Regions from separate parts of the Martelella mangrovi genome, predicted to be linked through region 3. Evidence: predicted binding sites of a transcription regulator. Region 3 holds the regulator's gene; each other region holds the start of a gene.
What was found. The regulator LexA, encoded in region 3, represses DNA repair genes until DNA is damaged. The targets are predictions, from matches to a motif close to TGTTCNNNNTGTGTTCNG.
Positions count from the first base shown of each region.

Region 1: the regulator LexA is predicted to act here: its motif matches at 1,749-1,766, upstream of ABID12_RS10320 (PA0069 family radical SAM protein).
Region 2: the regulator LexA is predicted to act here: its motif matches at 1,814-1,831, upstream of dnaE (DNA polymerase III subunit alpha).
Region 4: the regulator LexA is predicted to act here: its motif matches at 2,549-2,566, upstream of ABID12_RS01340 (helicase-related protein).

Region 1 is NZ_JBEPLY010000006.1:28,673-32,885, forward strand. Features, by position in the region: gene rnhB (ribonuclease HII) at 1-355, opposite strand, end outside; gene ABID12_RS10320 (PA0069 family radical SAM protein) at 534-1,667, opposite strand; gene ABID12_RS10325 (glycosyltransferase family protein) at 1,815-2,333, shown strand; gene moaB (molybdenum cofactor biosynthesis protein B) at 2,349-2,879, opposite strand; gene ABID12_RS10335 (4-(cytidine 5'-diphospho)-2-C-methyl-D-erythritol kinase) at 2,872-3,795, opposite strand; gene ABID12_RS10340 (tetratricopeptide repeat protein) at 3,792-4,213, opposite strand, start outside.
Region 2 is NZ_JBEPLY010000011.1:153,771-157,983, reverse strand. Features, by position in the region: gene ABID12_RS15430 (mannonate dehydratase) at 1-498, opposite strand, end outside; gene ABID12_RS15425 (IclR family transcriptional regulator) at 610-1,386, shown strand; gene dnaE (DNA polymerase III subunit alpha) at 2,101-4,213, shown strand, end outside.
Region 3 is NZ_JBEPLY010000005.1:113,638-117,850, forward strand. Features, by position in the region: gene ABID12_RS09470 (ComEC/Rec2 family competence protein) at 1-2,308, shown strand, start outside; gene lexA (transcriptional repressor LexA) at 2,262-2,969, opposite strand; tRNA gene ABID12_RS09480 (tRNA-Lys) at 3,150-3,225, opposite strand; gene ABID12_RS09485 (hypothetical protein) at 3,283-3,459, shown strand; gene ABID12_RS09490 (cytochrome c biogenesis CcdA family protein) at 3,474-4,208, shown strand.
Region 4 is NZ_JBEPLY010000001.1:273,201-277,413, reverse strand. Features, by position in the region: gene ABID12_RS01340 (helicase-related protein) at 1-2,319, opposite strand, end outside; gene ABID12_RS01335 (DUF3309 family protein) at 3,054-3,209, shown strand; gene ABID12_RS01330 (YMGG-like glycine zipper-containing protein) at 3,244-3,429, shown strand; gene ABID12_RS01325 (zinc-dependent alcohol dehydrogenase family protein) at 3,586-4,213, opposite strand, start outside.

The DNA.
Region 1 (4,213 bases), on a different contig from region 3:
AGACCGCGCGGCGCATGGCGTCGAGGCTGGCGGCGAGAATGTTGATCCGGTCGATCAGCGCCGGGCCGCTGGAGGCGACGGAGACGATGGCATCCGCCATGATCAGCTCGAACAGTTTCTCGCGCTTTCTGGCGGAAAGCTTCTTGGAATCATTAAGGCCTTCGGGAATGCGATCGGGGTCGAGGATTACTGCGGCGGCGACCACGGGGCCGGCCAGAGGGCCGCGCCCGGCCTCGTCGCAACCGGCAACCGGCCAGAGGGCTTTCCACTTGGCGGTCTGTTCCATCGAAAAATCGGGACCATCCGGCAGCAGATTGAAAAGGGCAGGAGAATCGGCAGGTGTGTTCAATGACATAACGTCATTTGACACCACCCGCCGATCTCCCGCAAGTCTCCTTCCGGTCTGACCCCGAAGGGTGACCGGGTGCGGCGGCAAAGGAGACTTCTTCGGCCCCGGCCCAGGGAACGGCCGGCCGGAAACACAACAGCACTGCATCCCCGCCGAAGGTTGCAGGCAGGACTGGTCCAGCGCATCAGAACAGGTTGAGCTGGGTGCCCGCGCCATCCGGCGGCACGAACAGATCCTCGCGCAGTGCGCCGCCCCGCCGTGCAAGGCCGAGCCGCTTGACGGCAAGTTCGAAACGCCGCGCGATCTGCCAGGCATAGGGGCCGCTGCCTTTCATGCGCTTGCCGAACTCGGCGTCGTAATCCTTGCCGCCGCGCATCGACCGGATGAGGCTCATCACATGACGGTAGCGTTCGGGGTGGTGTTCCAGAAGCCAGTCCTTGAACAGCGGCGCCACTTCCAGCGGCAGGCGCAGCAGAATATAGCTTGCTTCGCGCGCGCCGGCGGCCTTGCCGCTGTCGAGAATGCGTTCGATCTCGTGATCGGTCAGCGCCGGCACCACGGGCGCGACGGAGATGCCGACGGGAATGCCGTGTTCGCTCAGCGTGCGGATGGTTTCAAGCCGGCGCGGCGGCGTGGCGGCGCGTGGTTCCATTGCACGCGCAAGCTTGCGGTCGAGCGTGGTCACGGAAACCATCACCTTGACGAGATGTTTCTCCGCCATTGCCGACAGGATATCGAGGTCGCGCAGCACGAGCGCGGATTTCGTGGTGATCGAAACCGGATGATTGGCCTCGGCCAGCACTTCCAGCGTCTGCCGCATGATCCGCCAGGTCTTTTCGACCGGCTGATATGGATCGGTATTGGTGCCGATGGCGATTGTCCTGGCCTTGTAGCCGGGCTTTGCCAGTTCACGGGCAAGCTGGCGCGGCGCATCCGGCTTGGCAAACAGCTTCGTCTCGAAATCGAGCCCGGCAGAAAGCCCCATGAAACCGTGGGTCGGGCGGGCAAAACAATAGATGCAGCCGTGTTCGCAGCCGCGATAGGGGTTGATCGAACGCTCGAACGGCACGTCGGGCGAGGTATTGCGGGTGATGATGGTCTTGACCTTTTCCACCTGGACTTCGGTGGCAAGCGTCGGCAGTTCATCATCGATATCCCAGCCGTCATCGAAATGCTCGCGCGTGACCGGTTCGAAACGGCCATCGGGATTGGCGGTTGCAGCCCGGCCGCGCCGCCGGTCACGCACCACCGGCTCGAAGTGGCGTTCGGGCGGCGGCGCGCTGGCAAAATCGATAATGAAGGCATCATCCATGATCAGACCTCATCGGCTCATTGCGGTGTCCGGCCCCGAAATGCGGGGTCCAACGGCAACACTTCATCATGAATTTATCGCACCGAGTAGAACAAAGCAAGAACATTGATGTTCTCCTTTGCAACAGGCCCGTTCCTTTGCCATAAGGAGGTCATGCTCAGCGTCGTTATCGAAACTACAAATCACGAGGCGGAACTCGCCCATACGCTGTCGACGCTGGTTGTCGGCGCGGTCGAGGGGCTTGTCAGCGATGTCATTGTGCTCGACCACGGCTCCGACGACGGCACGGAGCGGGTGGCGGATGCCGCCGGATGCCACCATCTGCGCTCCTGGGATCTTGCCGAGGTGATGCGTCAGGCGCGCGGTGACTGGATCCTCGTACTGGAACCCGGCGCACGGCCGCTTTCGGGTTGGGTCGAAGCGATCTTCGAACATATGGCGCTGGAAACGCGGCCGGCGCGGTTTTCGCGCTCGCGCCGGCATCGCCGGCCGCTCCGCCAGGTTCTGTTTCAGCGGCGCTGCCCGCTTGAAGTGGGCGTTCTCATGCCGCGCCAGCTGGCTGTCGAAAAGGCCCAGGCGTGCGGCAAGTCCCCTCTGGCGCTTGCCCGCAGGCAGATGACGCGCAAACTGTCCTGCGAGATCATTCCGGCCTGGGCTTCGGTCAGGGTCTGAAACGGTCCTTCGGCGTCAGCCGCGTTTGAGGTGCTCGTTGAGTCGCGGCATGATTTCCACGAAATTGCAGGGTTGCTGGCGGTAGTCGAACTGTTTTTCCAGAATACCGTCCCATGCATCGCGGCAGGCGCCCGGCGAACCGGGCAGCACGAAGACGAAGGTCTGGTTGCTGAGCCCCGCCGTTGCCCGCGATTGCACCGTTGATGTGCCGATCTTTTCGAATGAAATGCGGTGGAAGATGGCGGAAAATCCGTCCATGCGCTTGTCGAACAGCGGTTCGATGGCTTCCGGCGTGACATCGCGTCCGGTAAAGCCCGTGCCGCCGGTGGTCAGCACCACATCGACGGCCGGATCAAGGCACCAGCCTCGCACGACGCTTTCGATTTCGGCGCGGTCGTCACCGACGATCCGGCGGTCCGCGCATGCGTGGCCGGCGGTCTCGATGCGTTGCACAAGCGTGTCGCCGGAGCGGTCATCGGCAAGCGTGCGGCTGTCGGAAACGGTCAGCACGGCAAAGCGGATGGGAATGAAGGGGCGTTCAACCATGGTGTTCTTCTCCTGCGGCAACGGTGGCGGTTGCGGTCACGAACCAGTCGGGCCGGGCATGGGAAAGCCGGTCAGCCGCAGCATGCGCGCTTTCGCGATCGCTAAACAGTCCGAAACATGTCGCGCCCGAACCCGACATGCGCGAGAGGGACGCGCCTGATGACGACAGCGCGTCCAGCACCGCATCAATGACCGGCGCAATCCGGTTTGCGGGCCGTTGCAGGTCGTTGCGGCTTTGCCGTACGAGGGCGATCCAGTCTCGCCGCTGGTCTTCGGGCTGATCGCCAAGGTCCATTGGCGGATTGTGGCGGTTTTCAAGCGCCCTGAAAACTGCCGGGGTCGCAATCGGCTGAAGCGGATTTGCAAGTACGAGATCAAGGCGGGGGAAACCCGTCGCCGGCCGGATGGTATCGCCGATGCCCCGGGCAATCAGCGGATGCGAGGCAAGGCACATCGGCACATCGGCCCCCAGCGAGAGAGCGATCGTGTGTATGCTTTTCTCATCAAGGCCGGGCTGCCAGAGGCGGACAAGCCCGCGCAGCGCCGCAGCGGCATCGGCCGAACCGCCGCCGATGCCGGAGGCGGCCGGCAGGTTCTTCTCAAGATGGATATGAACCGGCGCGCAGGGGCTGCCCGTTTGGGCCGCCGCCGCGCGCAGCCGGTTGCGCGCTTTCAGCACCAGATTGCCGGTTTCCGGATCATCATGATACGGCAGATCGTCGGCAAAACGCCCCGAAAGCGTGAACATGTCGCGGTCGCTTGGCGTGAAGGTCAGCCGGTCGCCGATATCGGCAAAAGTCACCAGCGAATCAAGCAGGTGATAGCCGTCGCCGCGTTGCCCGGTCACGTGAAGCGCAAGATTGATCTTCGCCGCCGCGAATTCCGCGACCGCATCGCCGGCAGGCGCTGTGGTCACGGTGTCTTGACGGTATCGCCGTCTCCCTCGGGCGACTTGGCCAGCGGATTGGCGGCATTTTCATCGTTGGCGACAAGGCCGTGGGCGATCTTTTCCCTGATTGCGGGAACGAGATCCTCCTCCGGTTCACTCGCAAGCGCCTTGTTCCACTGATAGATCGCTTCGAGCTTGCGCCCCATCTGCCAGTAGGCATCGCCCAGATGGTCGTTGATCGTGGGGTCGCCGGTATCCAGCGAAACGGCCCGCTCCAGCTCGCGCATGGCGTCTTCGTAGCGACCGAGCCTGTAATAGGCCCAGCCGAGCGAATCGACGATATAGCCATCATCGGGGCGCTGATCGACGGCCTGATTGATCAGGTCCAGGCCCTTTTCGAGGTTCATGCCCTGATCGATCCAGGAATAGCCGAGATAGTTCAGAA
Region 2 (4,213 bases), on a different contig from region 3:
CTTTTCGGCCACCGGAACGGCACGCTTCAGAAAGGCTTCGAGCGTGGTCCAGAGCTGATCCTCGCTGACGATGATGCCCTGGTGGGAGCGCGGGTCCTTTTCGATGATCGAGTGATCGTAGCTCGTGGTCAGCGCGCCGCCGGGAAGGCGCTCGGTCACCGAGGTGCGCATCCAGCCGTGGATCACCATCCAGCTGTAGCAGAGCGTTTCGATGCCGAGCGCGCCCATGTTTTCAATGGTCGCCAGCATCTGCTGCATTTCCTGCTCGCCTTCGGGCTTGCCGAGCTTGAAATTCTCCATCGGCACCCAGCCTTCGAGCACGCGCACCTTGTAGCCAAAATCCTCGAAAGCCTTCATCGACCGGGCCAGCGTCTGCAGGTCCCAGATCGGCACGTCCGGTGTCTGGTCGCGCAGGGCCACGGCATCCTCGACGCACATCTCGCGGCCATAATGCCACTTGGGCGACATTGCGGGCTCAAGACACATTGCAATTTTCACTTTTGATTCCTCCCGGCGCGATCAATCTATGGACAAACAAGAAAAGTTCATATATGAACTTATAAAGTTCTTATTAGAACAATAGGCTCGAAAAATGAGGGCGTCAAGCAAATGAGCGGCACAAGCACGAATGGAAACCCGACGATCGAGCGGATGGTGATGATCCTGAATGCGCTGGAGCGGGCACCGTCCGGCCTCAGTCAGTCGGATCTTGTCCAGCAAACCGGGCTTGCCAGATCGACGGTCTACCGGATCCTCAATTCCCTCGCGGATTCGCGGCTGTTGCGGGAAACCGCGCCGGGAACCTATGTGTTCGGAAACCGTTTTCTGGAACTTGCCGCGCGGGTCACGCCGACCTCGCATTTTTTCTCGCTGGCGCGGTATCTTCAGTCGGACCTTGAGGCGCTGGCGGCAAATATCGGCCAGTCCTGCAAGATTTCCGTTTATGAAAACGGCGCGATCATGGTGGTTGCAGGGGCAACGGCAAAACGCCCGCACGCCCTGAATTACGAAATCGGAGAATATCTGCCGGTTCATGCCGGTGGTGCCAGCAAGGTGCTGATGGCCTATCTGCCGGATGACGAGCGCGAGCGGCTGTTGCGCAAGAACCCCGTGGCGCTGACGGAGCGGACGATCACCGACCGGAACCAGTTGCGCAAAGAACTGGCGGAGGTGCGCGCGCAGGGATGGGCCGAAGACAGGGGCGAATATAGCCTCAGCGTCAGTGCTTTCGCCGCCCCGATCCGCGATCATACCGGTGCCGTGATTGCCGCGCTTTCGGTTCCCTTCCTCACCACCGCCGACGAGGCGCTGCGCGACCGGCTGCGCGCAGAAACCATTAGCGGTGCCGATAAGCTGAGCCGCCTCATCGCGCACTACGCCGGCTAGGTGTCCGGCACGCCGCGTTTCATCGCGACGGTGTTTCGACTGTCGTTAACGCGCTGCCCGGCATTGAAAGCCAGACGATCCTGGATGCACGGAGGCGTATGCAGCCTGCACCGTCCATGCCGGTGTGAGGCATGCTGCAGGTGCTGAAGGAGCATCGGCATCAGGCGCCGGCATGGAACGCTGTATTTCGCGATCCTTTTCGGCTTGCGGCTATCGTGTGCGGTCTCTCCGGCCCCGTTTCTCCGCCCGGGAAGAGCTGAGGCGATTCTTTTTGCCGTCTTCGGGGACTGCACGACCTCCACGACACGTGTAGGATAAGAATCATAAATTACAACTTGTTATGCGCTTTTGCAGGTATCTTTCGGCGTTTGCATCGCAAGCCTGTGAGGCGATGAGCGCATTAAAAGTGTCTCATGGCGCTTGTAAAAAGAACAAATAAGGAACATAATAAAAACATAAAGTGAAACGGAGGCGAAAATGACCGAACTTCTGCGTGATGTGGCTGCATTTTTCTCGATCACCCTGTTCCTGACGAGTATGGCTCTGATCATAAGCTCGCTGTAACAGGCCATTATTGTCTGCCGGCGTGGCCGGCGACGCTTCCCGCTCTGTGGTGGCCGGACAAGCTTTCTGTGCATATGTGTTGTTTGCGTTGCGCCGGTCGTGCGGGCCTGCGAAAATCACATTCGAAGACAGAGCATGATGGAGCTGGCAATGGCGGGCGATAGCGCGAAGAATGAGCAAAACGAGTCGGGCGAAGCGCCGGTCAGGTTCGTGCATCTGCGCATCCATTCGGCTTATTCGCTGCTTGAAGGTGCGCTGCCGCTCAAGAAGGTGTTGAAGCTTGCCGTGGAAGACCGCCAGCCGGCTGTTGCGGTTACCGACACCAACAATCTTTTCGGCGCGCTTGAATTTTCGCAGAAGGCAATCGACGACGGGCTGCAGCCGATTATCGGGTGCCAGGTGTCGATCGATATGGAAGACGATGGCGATGGGGAACGGCGCGGCGGTTCGCATCTGCCGGTCAAGCTGCCGTCGCTTGTGTTTCTGGTGGCCAGTCCGGCGGGCTACGCCAATCTCATGCACCTTGTCAGTGAGGCCTATCTCGGCGGTGAGGCGCATGAGAGCGTCTATATCCGCAAGTCATGGCTTGAATCCAGAACCGATGGGCTGATCGTGTTGAGTGGCGGGTCGGGCGGTCCGATCGATCAGGCGCTGACCGCAGGCTTCGAGGCCAAGGCCCGAGACCGTCTTTCAGCGTTGAAGACGCTGTTTGGTGACCGCCTTTATGTCGAGCTTCAGCGTCAGGGGGCGTTCGATGTCCAGCGCGAACGCCATGTGATCAATCTGGCCTATGAGCTCGAGCTGCCGTTGGTGGCGACTAATGAACCTTTCTTTCCCGCGCGCGAGGATTTTGAGGCGCATGATGCGCTCATGGCCGTCGCCCACAATGCCATCGTCTCCGACGACCGGCGCTTCAGGCTGACGCCGGACCATTATATGAAGACACAGGAGGAGATGGCAGAGCTGTTTGCCGATCTGCCTGAAGCGCTCGACAACACCATCGAGATTGCACGGCGCTGCAGCTTCATCCTGCACACGCGCGATCCGATATTGCCACGCTTCACCGGCGCCTCCGATGACCCGGAAGAGGCGGAACGGGCCGAGGCGCTCGAACTGCGCCGTCAGGCGGTTGAAGGGCTTGAAGCGCGGCTCGACCACGTTGGTCTGAGCGATGGGCACACCCGCGAGGATTATGAAGAGCGGCTTGAATATGAGCTCGGCATTATCGAGAGCATGAAGTTTCCGGGATACTTCCTGATCGTTTCGGACTTCATCAAATGGGCCAAGGAGCAGGATATTCCTGTCGGTCCGGGTCGTGGCTCGGGTGCGGGCTCGCTTGTGGCTTATGCGCTGACCATTACCGACGTTGACCCCTTGCGGTTTTCGCTGCTATTCGAACGCTTTCTGAACCCCGAACGCGTTTCGATGCCGGACTTCGATATCGACTTCTGTCAGGACCGGCGCGAAGAGGTGATCCGTTACGTTCAGCGGAAGTACGGACGGGCGCAGGTGGCGCAGATCATCACCTTCGGTTCGCTGCAGGCGCGTGCGGCGCTGCGCGATGTGGGCCGTGTGCTGGAGATGCCTTACGGGCAGGTGGACCGGATCAGCAAGCTGGTGCCCAACAATCCTGCCAACCCGGTGACGCTTGCCAAAGCCATCGAGGACGAGCCGAAATTTCAGGAGGCCGCAGAGGAAGAACCGATTGTCGGCCGTCTTCTGGCGATCGCCCAGAAGATCGAAGGGCTGTACCGGCACGCCTCGACGCATGCCGCCGGCATCGTGATCGGTGACCGGCCGCTTTCGCAGCTGGTGCCGATGTATCGCGATCCGCGATCGGACATGCCGGTCACCCAGTTCAATATGAAGTGGGTGGAACAGGCCGGTCTGGTCAAGTTCGACTTTCTGGGTCTGAAAACGCTGACGGTGTTGAAGACGGCGGTCGATTTCATTGCCCGGCGCGGCATCAAGGTGGACCTGTCACTGGTGCCGCTGGATGACCATGAATCCTACGAGATGATGGCGCGCGGTGAAACGGTCGGCGTCTTTCAGGTGGAAAGTGCGGGCATGCGCAAGGCGCTGATCGGTATGAAGCCCGACCGCATCGAAGATCTGATCGCGCTTGTGGCGCTCTATCGTCCGGGTCCGATGGAAAATATCCCGGTCTACAACGCCCGCAAGCATGGCGAGGAGGAGATCGAGTCGGTTCATCCGATGATCGACCACCTGCTGGCGGAAACCCAGGGCGTCATCATCTATCAGG
Region 3 (4,213 bases):
GTGGTTTTTCCGGCCTGCAGCGCCGTTTTCGTGGGGGCTGTGGCTCTATTGGGCGATCGCCGTTGGTGCCGCCGTTTCGTTGCGCAATGCCGGTCCGGTGAACCGGCTGGGCGCCGGTCTGGTTGCGCTCTTTCTCAGCGGCGCGTTTCTGGCGCAGCTTGAGACGGGCCGGCTTGCTACGGTGATGCTCGACTCACCGGTGACGACCCATGTTACCGGCGTGGTCGATGCCCGCGAGCCGACCGAAAACGGCTGGCGTTATGTGGTGCGCGTCATCGCCACCGACGATCCGGTGATCCACCGTCCACCTGAGCGTGTCACCCTTGTTGCCCGCGGCAAATCGCCGCCGGTCGACATCGGCGGTGCATTCACCGGCCTTGCCCGGCTTTCACCGCCTTCCGGACCGGCTCTGCCGGGCCTCGTCGATTTCGGTTTTCTTTCCTATTTCGACGGGATCGGCGCAGTGGGGTTCTTCTATGGCGCGCCAGACGCGGTTCCGGGTGATCTTCATACGCGGGAGACAAGCCGCCCTCAGTCCATTGGCCTGTTCATGCGCCACAGGGTCGAAAGCCTGCGCGATACGATTGCCGGGCGCATTCGCGCTGTCCTGCCAGACGAATCGGGGGCTTTCGCCAATGCGATCATCACCGGGCAGCGTCGCGCCATGAATGATGACACGCTGGACGCGCTGCGCAATGCCGGCCTTGCCCATGTCATCGCCATTTCGGGGCTGCACATGGCGCTCGCCGCCGGTATCTTCTTTTCAAGCCTGCGTCTTTTTCTGTCTTTTTCGCCAAAGGCGGCAGAGGCGATCGCCACCAAGAAGCTTGCCGCTATGGCCGCGATCGGGGCTGCCGGGTTCTATCTTGCGATTTCGGGCATGCAGGTCTCGGCGCAGCGCGCTTTCATCATGTTGGCGATCATGCTGCTTGCCGCCGTTGCCGACCGTCCGGCCATCAGTATGCGCAATGTCGCTCTTGCGGGGTTTGTCATCCTCGCGGTTTCGCCGTCGGAAGCTGTCGGCCCCGGCATGCAGATGTCGTTTGCCGCAACACTGGCGCTGATTGCGGGCTACAGCTTCTGGCAGCGTCGCGAATATGCTCGCCCGGCGTCGATGCCGGCCGGCACAGTGATCCGCATCGTCATGCTGGGTGCTTTCGGTATTGTGTTGACCGCACTGATCGGTGGGCTTTCGACAGCGCCGATTGCCATGGCGCATTTTCAGCGGATTGCCGGCTACGGTCTGCTCGGCAATCTGCTCGCCATGCCGATTGTCACCTTTCTGGTCATGCCCTCCGGCCTGCTGGCCATGCTGGCAATGCCGCTTAACCTGCACGGCCCCTTTCTTCTGGCCATGGGCTGGGGGCTCGACCGGGTGATTGCCATTGCGGAATGGGTCGATGGTCTTGGTGGCGCGCTCGATACCAGTGCGATGCCCCGCGGATTTCTGCTGCTTTTCCTTGTCGGGTTCATGCTGCTGGTTCTGCTGCGCACCCGTCTCAGGCTTGTCGGACTGGTGCCGATGGCAATTGCCTTTGCCTTGCCCGCCTTTTCTCAAGGCGACCGGTCGCCGCTTCTGCTTGTCTCCGAAGACGGTGCATTGGTTGCGATCGTCACCGGTGATACAGCCGCGCTCAGCAAGCGCCGTCCGCCTTCCTTCATCTTCGATCAGTGGCAGAGCGCACTTGCCATCAGCGCCACACGGCCGCCGAGCGAAACCGAAAGCAACGCTGCGATACTGAAAGACGCGGACCGGTTCGACCGCCTGGATGCTGGACAAATCACCAATGCAAGCACCGCCCTTGCCGAGGATATAAAGGCCGCGCGGACGCAATCCGGTATGTTCATCTGTGAAAAGAGCGAATGGTGTGTGGCATCGCTTCCCGGCAGCGGCCTGACCGTCGCACAAATATTCCGGCCCGCGCTCGTAGGCCCTGCCTGCGATCACGCAGACATCATTGTCAGCGTTTACCGGCCCGGTTTTCAGGCGTGCCGTTCGCCTGGTTTTCTCATCACACCAGCACTGCGCCGCCAAACCGGCACCTTGCAGTTTACTGTCCAAGATACCGATGGTTCAAAATCAAGAAATGGTAACACCACGTCCTCAGAGCCTAACCCGACCGGCTCCTGTGTGAGAACCCACGTTTCCGTCACGCCCGCCATTACGGCAGTAAAACGTCAATGGAACCAACACCGCCTCTATAACTGGCGTTCCGATTCGTATGCCGATCCTGTCAGCCTGCCGAAAACCCTCGATTTCTTCAGTGGTAGCGGCGGATCAGGCCGACAAGCTTGCCCTGAACCTTGACCTGATCGGCAGCAAATATCCGGGTTTCATAGGCCGGATTGGCGGCTTCCAGCGCAATCGACGCGCCCTTGCGGCGGAAGCGCTTCAGTGTCGCTTCCTCGTCATTCACCAGCGCCACGACAATATCGCCCGGGGCGGCCGTGTTGATATTGCGGATGACCACCGTGTCACCGTCGAATATCCCGGCTTCGATCATCGAATCGCCCTTAACTTCCAGCGCATAATGTTCGCCGGTTCCCAGCATCTCGGCCGGAACCGCAATTGCGTGGGTGTTTTCCTGTATGGCCGAGATCGGAACACCGGCTGCAATCCGCCCCATGACGGGGATATCGGTCGAGCCGCTGTCATTTCCGGCAGCCGGTGTTTTGCTTTCGGCAGGCGTCTTGCCGAGGCTGCCTTCAATCACGCTCGGTGAGAAACCGCGGCGCGGCGGCTGAGAGCCAAGGCTTTCCGGCATGCGCAGAATTTCAAGCGCGCGCGCCCTGTTGGGAAGCCGGCGAATGAAGCCGCGTTCCTCCAGCGCCGTGATCAATCGGTGAATGCCCGATTTGGACGCCAGATCCAGGGCTTCCTTCATTTCATCGAAAGACGGGGGAATGCCTGTCTCCTTCATCCGTTCATGGATGAAATACAGCAGTTCCTGTTGTTTACGAGTCAGCATTTGCAGCCCCTTGCCTTCGAAACAAATACAGAACGTTTATATCTGTTCTATCTGTGTTCCGCAAGCTGGAAATAGCAGAGCGGCCTCGATTGCGGTCAATGGAGGCATGAAGGCGGGCGGAAAGGGGTGAGTTAGAAAGTGTTGTTTCAATTTCGAAAGGAGAAAATTCTCGGCAAACAATGGTGAGCGCGCAGGGGTTCGAACCCTGGACCTACTGATTAAAAGTCAGTTGCTCTACCAGCTGAGCTACGCGCTCCCGAGCCCGGCGCCTGTTGAAGGGCCAGCGGAAAGTGGGCGGAACATAGAAAGGGTCTTGCAGAAGGTCAACCCGGAAATTCGGCTCCAAGGCGACAATTTGATGTCGGGGGCGATGCGCGGAAAGGTGATTGGAATTCAACGCCGCTGTGGTTTAAGGAACCGGCAGTTTACGGTCCGCCTTTCAGGCGGTTATCTGCTGGTGCCGGACGCGCTTTCGCCAACGGCCGAGTGACAAGAGGATTTCAGGTGTCGATCGGTGATATTTCCCTGTTGACGGCGCTTCTTGCCGGTGCGCTTTCGTTTCTCTCACCCTGCGTTTTGCCGCTGGTGCCGCCTTATCTTTGCTACATGGCGGGCATTTCGATCGATCAGTTCAGGGGAGACACCTCCGTCCGCCCGGCGCGTGTATTGTTGCCGGCGCTGTTCTTTACGCTCGGCTTTGCGACGATTTTCGTGGCGCTCGGGGCAGGGGCCTCGTCCATCGGTCAGTTGTTGCGTCAATATATCGATATTCTGGCCAAGGTCGGCGGTGTGATCATCATCATCATGGGGCTGAACTTCCTTGGTGTGCTGAAAATCCCCTTCCTGTCGCGTGAGGCGCGGTTTCATGGCGGCGGCAAGCCGGCGAGCATGTCCGGCGCCTATGTCATGGGGCTGGCCTTTGCTTTCGGCTGGACGCCCTGCATCGGACCGGTTCTGGGGGCCATTCTCGCTGTCGCGGCCACGCGCGATACGGTTTCCAACGGCGCGGTGCTGCTGGCGATCTATTCGCTTGGCCTTGCCGTGCCGTTCTGGATTGCCGCGCTTTTTTCCGGCGCCTTCATGCGCTTCCTGTCGCGGTTCCGCAAACATCTGGGCACGATTGAAAAAATCATGGGCGTGCTGCTGATTCTCACCGGCCTTGCCTTTCTTTTCGGCTTTATTGCCGATATGGCGATCTGGTTCCAGCAGACCTTTCCCGTTCTATCGCAGATCGGCTAGGGCCT
Region 4 (4,213 bases), on a different contig from region 3:
AAAGGCGCCTTCGGGACGCGCGCCGCCCGATTCCGGCTTCCACTGGGTCAGCGGCCGGATGATATCGGCAAGCCGTTCGAGGATATCGATCCTGACGGCCCGCTTTCCAAGATAGCGGAAGCCGGCCAGCTTGTAGAAGGCGCGTTCATAGCCGGGATCGGTAACCACCGATGTGCGGCCTGCCGCAAGCACCGGAATAAGTTCGCCATAGCCGGGCTTGTCGAGACCGTCATTGGCAAGGGCCCAGAGCATGGTGATCATCTCGGCGGGTGCCGGCTTCAGCAGCGCTGGCATGAACACATGATAGGCGCCGAACCGCACGCCATAGCGACGCAGCGATGCACGCGCATCCTGATCGAGCGCCTTGACCTCGGCTGCAACATCGCGGCGGAACAGCACGCCGTAATTTTCGACGAGCTGGAAAGCCAGCCCGCGCGCCAGTCCTTCGATATCGTCGGCATTGGCGAGATCATCAAGCGGCTTCAGAACCGTCTGGATCGTATGGGCGACGAAACGCTCGATGCGGGCGACAACATGGTCGCGCGCCGTACCGGTCAGCTGTTCGTCGGCCAACAGCACAGCGCGCGGCCTCAGAATGTTGTCGGTGGCGACCAGACGCGCCACAGGATCGCCGAGCCAACGCACCGTGCCGGACGAATCCAGCACCAGATCGGAATTGCCGGAGGCATGAAGACGCGCGGCGCGCGCCTCGAATTCGAGCGCCAGCGCCTTCAGCGCGGCCGCCTCGATTGCCTTGGCATCCGGCCCTTCGGCTCCGGACACGGCTTTGAAACGAAAGCCAGCCAGTTCCCCCACATGATGTCCTTCGACAAAGACATCCCCATTCACGCTCACTTCAGCTTCAAGCATCGCATTCTCTCTCAGGCGCTTCATTAGCACGGAAGTCCTGCGGTCAACGAAGCGTTTCGTCAACCTCTCATGCAGGGCATCCGACAGCCGATCCTCTATTTTCCGTGTCTTTTCCTGCCAGTGTGTCGGATCGGCAAGCCATCCGGGCCGGTTCGACACATAGGTCCATGTTCTGATCTGGGCAATACGCGCGGAAAGCGTATCGATTTCACCATCGGTCCGGTCGGCATGACGGACCTGTTTTGCGAGGAAATCCTCGTCCACCGTGCCGTGCTCGACCAGATCGAGATAAAGCGAGGCGATCAGGTCGGCATGCTGGGCCGGCGTGATCCGCCGATAATCGGGCAGCGCACAGGCTTCCCACAGCAATTCGATCCTGTCGCGCCGATCAGCCTTTCCGGCGACGGCGTGGCTTCGGGCGAGAAATTCCAGCGCGCGCTGATCGACAGCCGGCAATGCGCGTGTCAGCCCCTGAACGCGCGGCACCTCATCGAGACTGGCCTTCAGCGCGTGCAGCGAGGTGAAATCAAGCGCCTTGGAACGCCATTGCAACACCTTGACCGGGTCGAACTGATGGGTTTCCAACCGCTCGACAAGTTCGTCGTCAAAGGGCGGCACACGGCTGGTGACGCCGAACGTGCCGTCACGCATATGGCGGCCGGCGCGACCGGCGATCTGGCCAAGCTCTCCGGCGTTGAGATTGCGGTACTGATGACCGTCGAACTTGCGGTCCTGGGCAAAGGCGACATGATCGACATCGAGGTTCAGCCCCATGCCGATCGCGTCCGTCGCCACCAGATATTCGACATCGCCGTTCTGATAGAGTTCGACCTGGGCGTTGCGGGTGCGCGGCGACAGCGCGCCGAGCACGACGGCCGCGCCGCCGCGCTGACGGCGGATCAGTTCGGCAATCGCATAGACCTCGTCTGAAGAAAAGGCGACAATGGCCGAACGGCGCGGCAGGCGGGTAATTCTCTTCTGGCCGGCATAAAACAGGCTTGAAAGCCGCGGCCGCTCCACGATCGAAACACCCGGCAGCAATTGCCTGAGGATCGGCTTCATCGTCGCCGAGCCCAAAAGCAGCGTTTCCTCACGCCCGCGCAGATGCAGGATCCGGTCGGTGAAGATGTGGCCGCGCTCCAGGTCGCCGGCAAGCTGGACCTCGTCGATGGCAACAAAGGCGACATCGGTTTCCCGCGGCATCGCCTCCACGGTGCAGACGCTGTAGCGGGCGGTTTTCGGGGCGATCTTTTCCTCACCGGTGATCAGCGCAACGCGGTTGACGCCGACGCGCTCGACAAGGCGGTTATAGACTTCACGGGCAAGAAGGCGCAGCGGCAGGCCGATAACCCCGGATGAATGCGCCACCATCCGTTCAATGGCAAAATGGGTTTTGCCGGTATTGGTCGGGCCGAGCATGGCGGTCACCCCGCGTCCGCTCAAGATCATTGCTTCTGAATTCAATGTCCCGGTCCCAAATTCCCTGGCCGGGGCCAAAATCTCCGCCCCCGTCCATTGCTTCAATCGCCGGATCGCAAACCTCCGGCGCGCGTTTCTCTATAGATGGACCGCCTGCGCCCTGCAAGCAAGAGGGGCGTGCATTTTGCCCCGAAACCCGTCCTTTCTTAATATTTGGAACAGATGCGAACGAATCACAGACGAATCGCTGACTCTGCTGTTTTCCCGGTTTGTTCACGGCTATATGTTGGGTTTTCACCGATTTAACGCCCTAGATATGGAACGTGCGATTCTTCACCAGTGCAAATCAGGACAATCGCGTTAACCTTCGTAAACAAAAGATGAACAGACGGGACATCGATGAATCCCTCAGACTGTCCGCTATTCTCTCATCCACCGGCCCCGGAAAGAATGCAGGCCCCAGGCATGCCGCCTCACAACAGGCGACCGAAAAGCGCTCGAAAAACCTGATTTACAGGCCAAAGACCAAAGCCGGAACGAATCAGCGACGAATCACAGACAGGGCGATCTTCCGGTTTTGTTCACCGCTATATTTGGTGGATTAATGACTTTTTAACCATATTTTTCAGTGCGTTGGCAAACCGAAGACCGAAGCGTCACGCGCTGCTTTTCCGTTTACTTTTCCGTCAACAGACGCGATTGCGGGAACAAAATACAACGCCGGGACGTTGAAGCTCCAACTGATTACCCAGGAGAGAGAAAAAATGCTCGGTACTATCCTGCTTATCATCATTATTCTTCTTCTGCTCGGCGCATTGCCGCGCTGGGGATATTCGCGGACATGGGGTTACGGGCCGTCAGGCGGGCTTGGCCTTGTCCTGCTCATCGTCATAATCCTGCTGCTCGCAGGTTATATCTAATCGAACATCGAACTGATCACTGGAGACAGACACAATGAAGAAAGCCGTTCTCGCCATCGCATTCATTCTTCCGCTCGCCGCCTGCACCACGCAGGAGCGCAACGCCACGGTCGGTGCCGGCCTCGGTGTTGCCACAGGGGCCGCCATCACCGGTGATGCCACAGGTGCTGTCGCAGGTGGTCTGGTCGGCGGCGGCATTGGCGCGGCGACCGCCAGATAACCGACAACGAAAGCGGCGCGCGCCAAAGGCTGTCGCGTCAAGATCGGCGCGACACATCGCCAGCCGGTCCAGGCGCTGCCGACAGGCAGCGCCTCAACATGTTCTCGGGACTGTTTCCCGGTAGCCCGGTGCCTAAAAACACCCGCAGGGCAACACTCAGGCGCTGATGATCACCTTCAGCGCCTTTTCGCGTGCGGCATTGCCGAAAACCTCATAGGCGCTCAGGATGTCGTTCAGTTCGAACCGGTGGGTGATCAGTTTCGACGGATCAATCTTGCCGGACTGAACGGTCTTCATCAGCATCGGCGTGGTGTTGGTATTCACCAGCCCCATGGAGATGTTGATGTTCTGTATCCAGAGGTTTTCGAGGTGCAGTTCCACCGGCGCGCCGTGAACGCCGACATTGGCGACATGGCCACCGGCGGCGACCACCTGCTGGCAGACATCGAACGTCGCCGGCACGCCAACCGCCTCGATGGCGACATCGACGCCGACACCGCCGGTCATTTCGCGGATTTTCGCCACCGCATCCTCCTCGCCGACGCGGATCGTATCGGTCGCGCCGAACTGGCGGGACACACCCAGCCGGTTTTCATCCATATCGACCATGATGATCCGGCCCGGCGAATAGAACTGCGCCGTCAAAAGCGCGGCAATGCCGATTGGCCCGGCACCGACGATGGCAATCGCATCGCCCGGTTTGACGGCGCCGGCCAGAACGCCGATTTCGAAACCGGTCGGCAGGATATCCGACAGCATCACCAGCGCTTCCTCATCCGCGTCT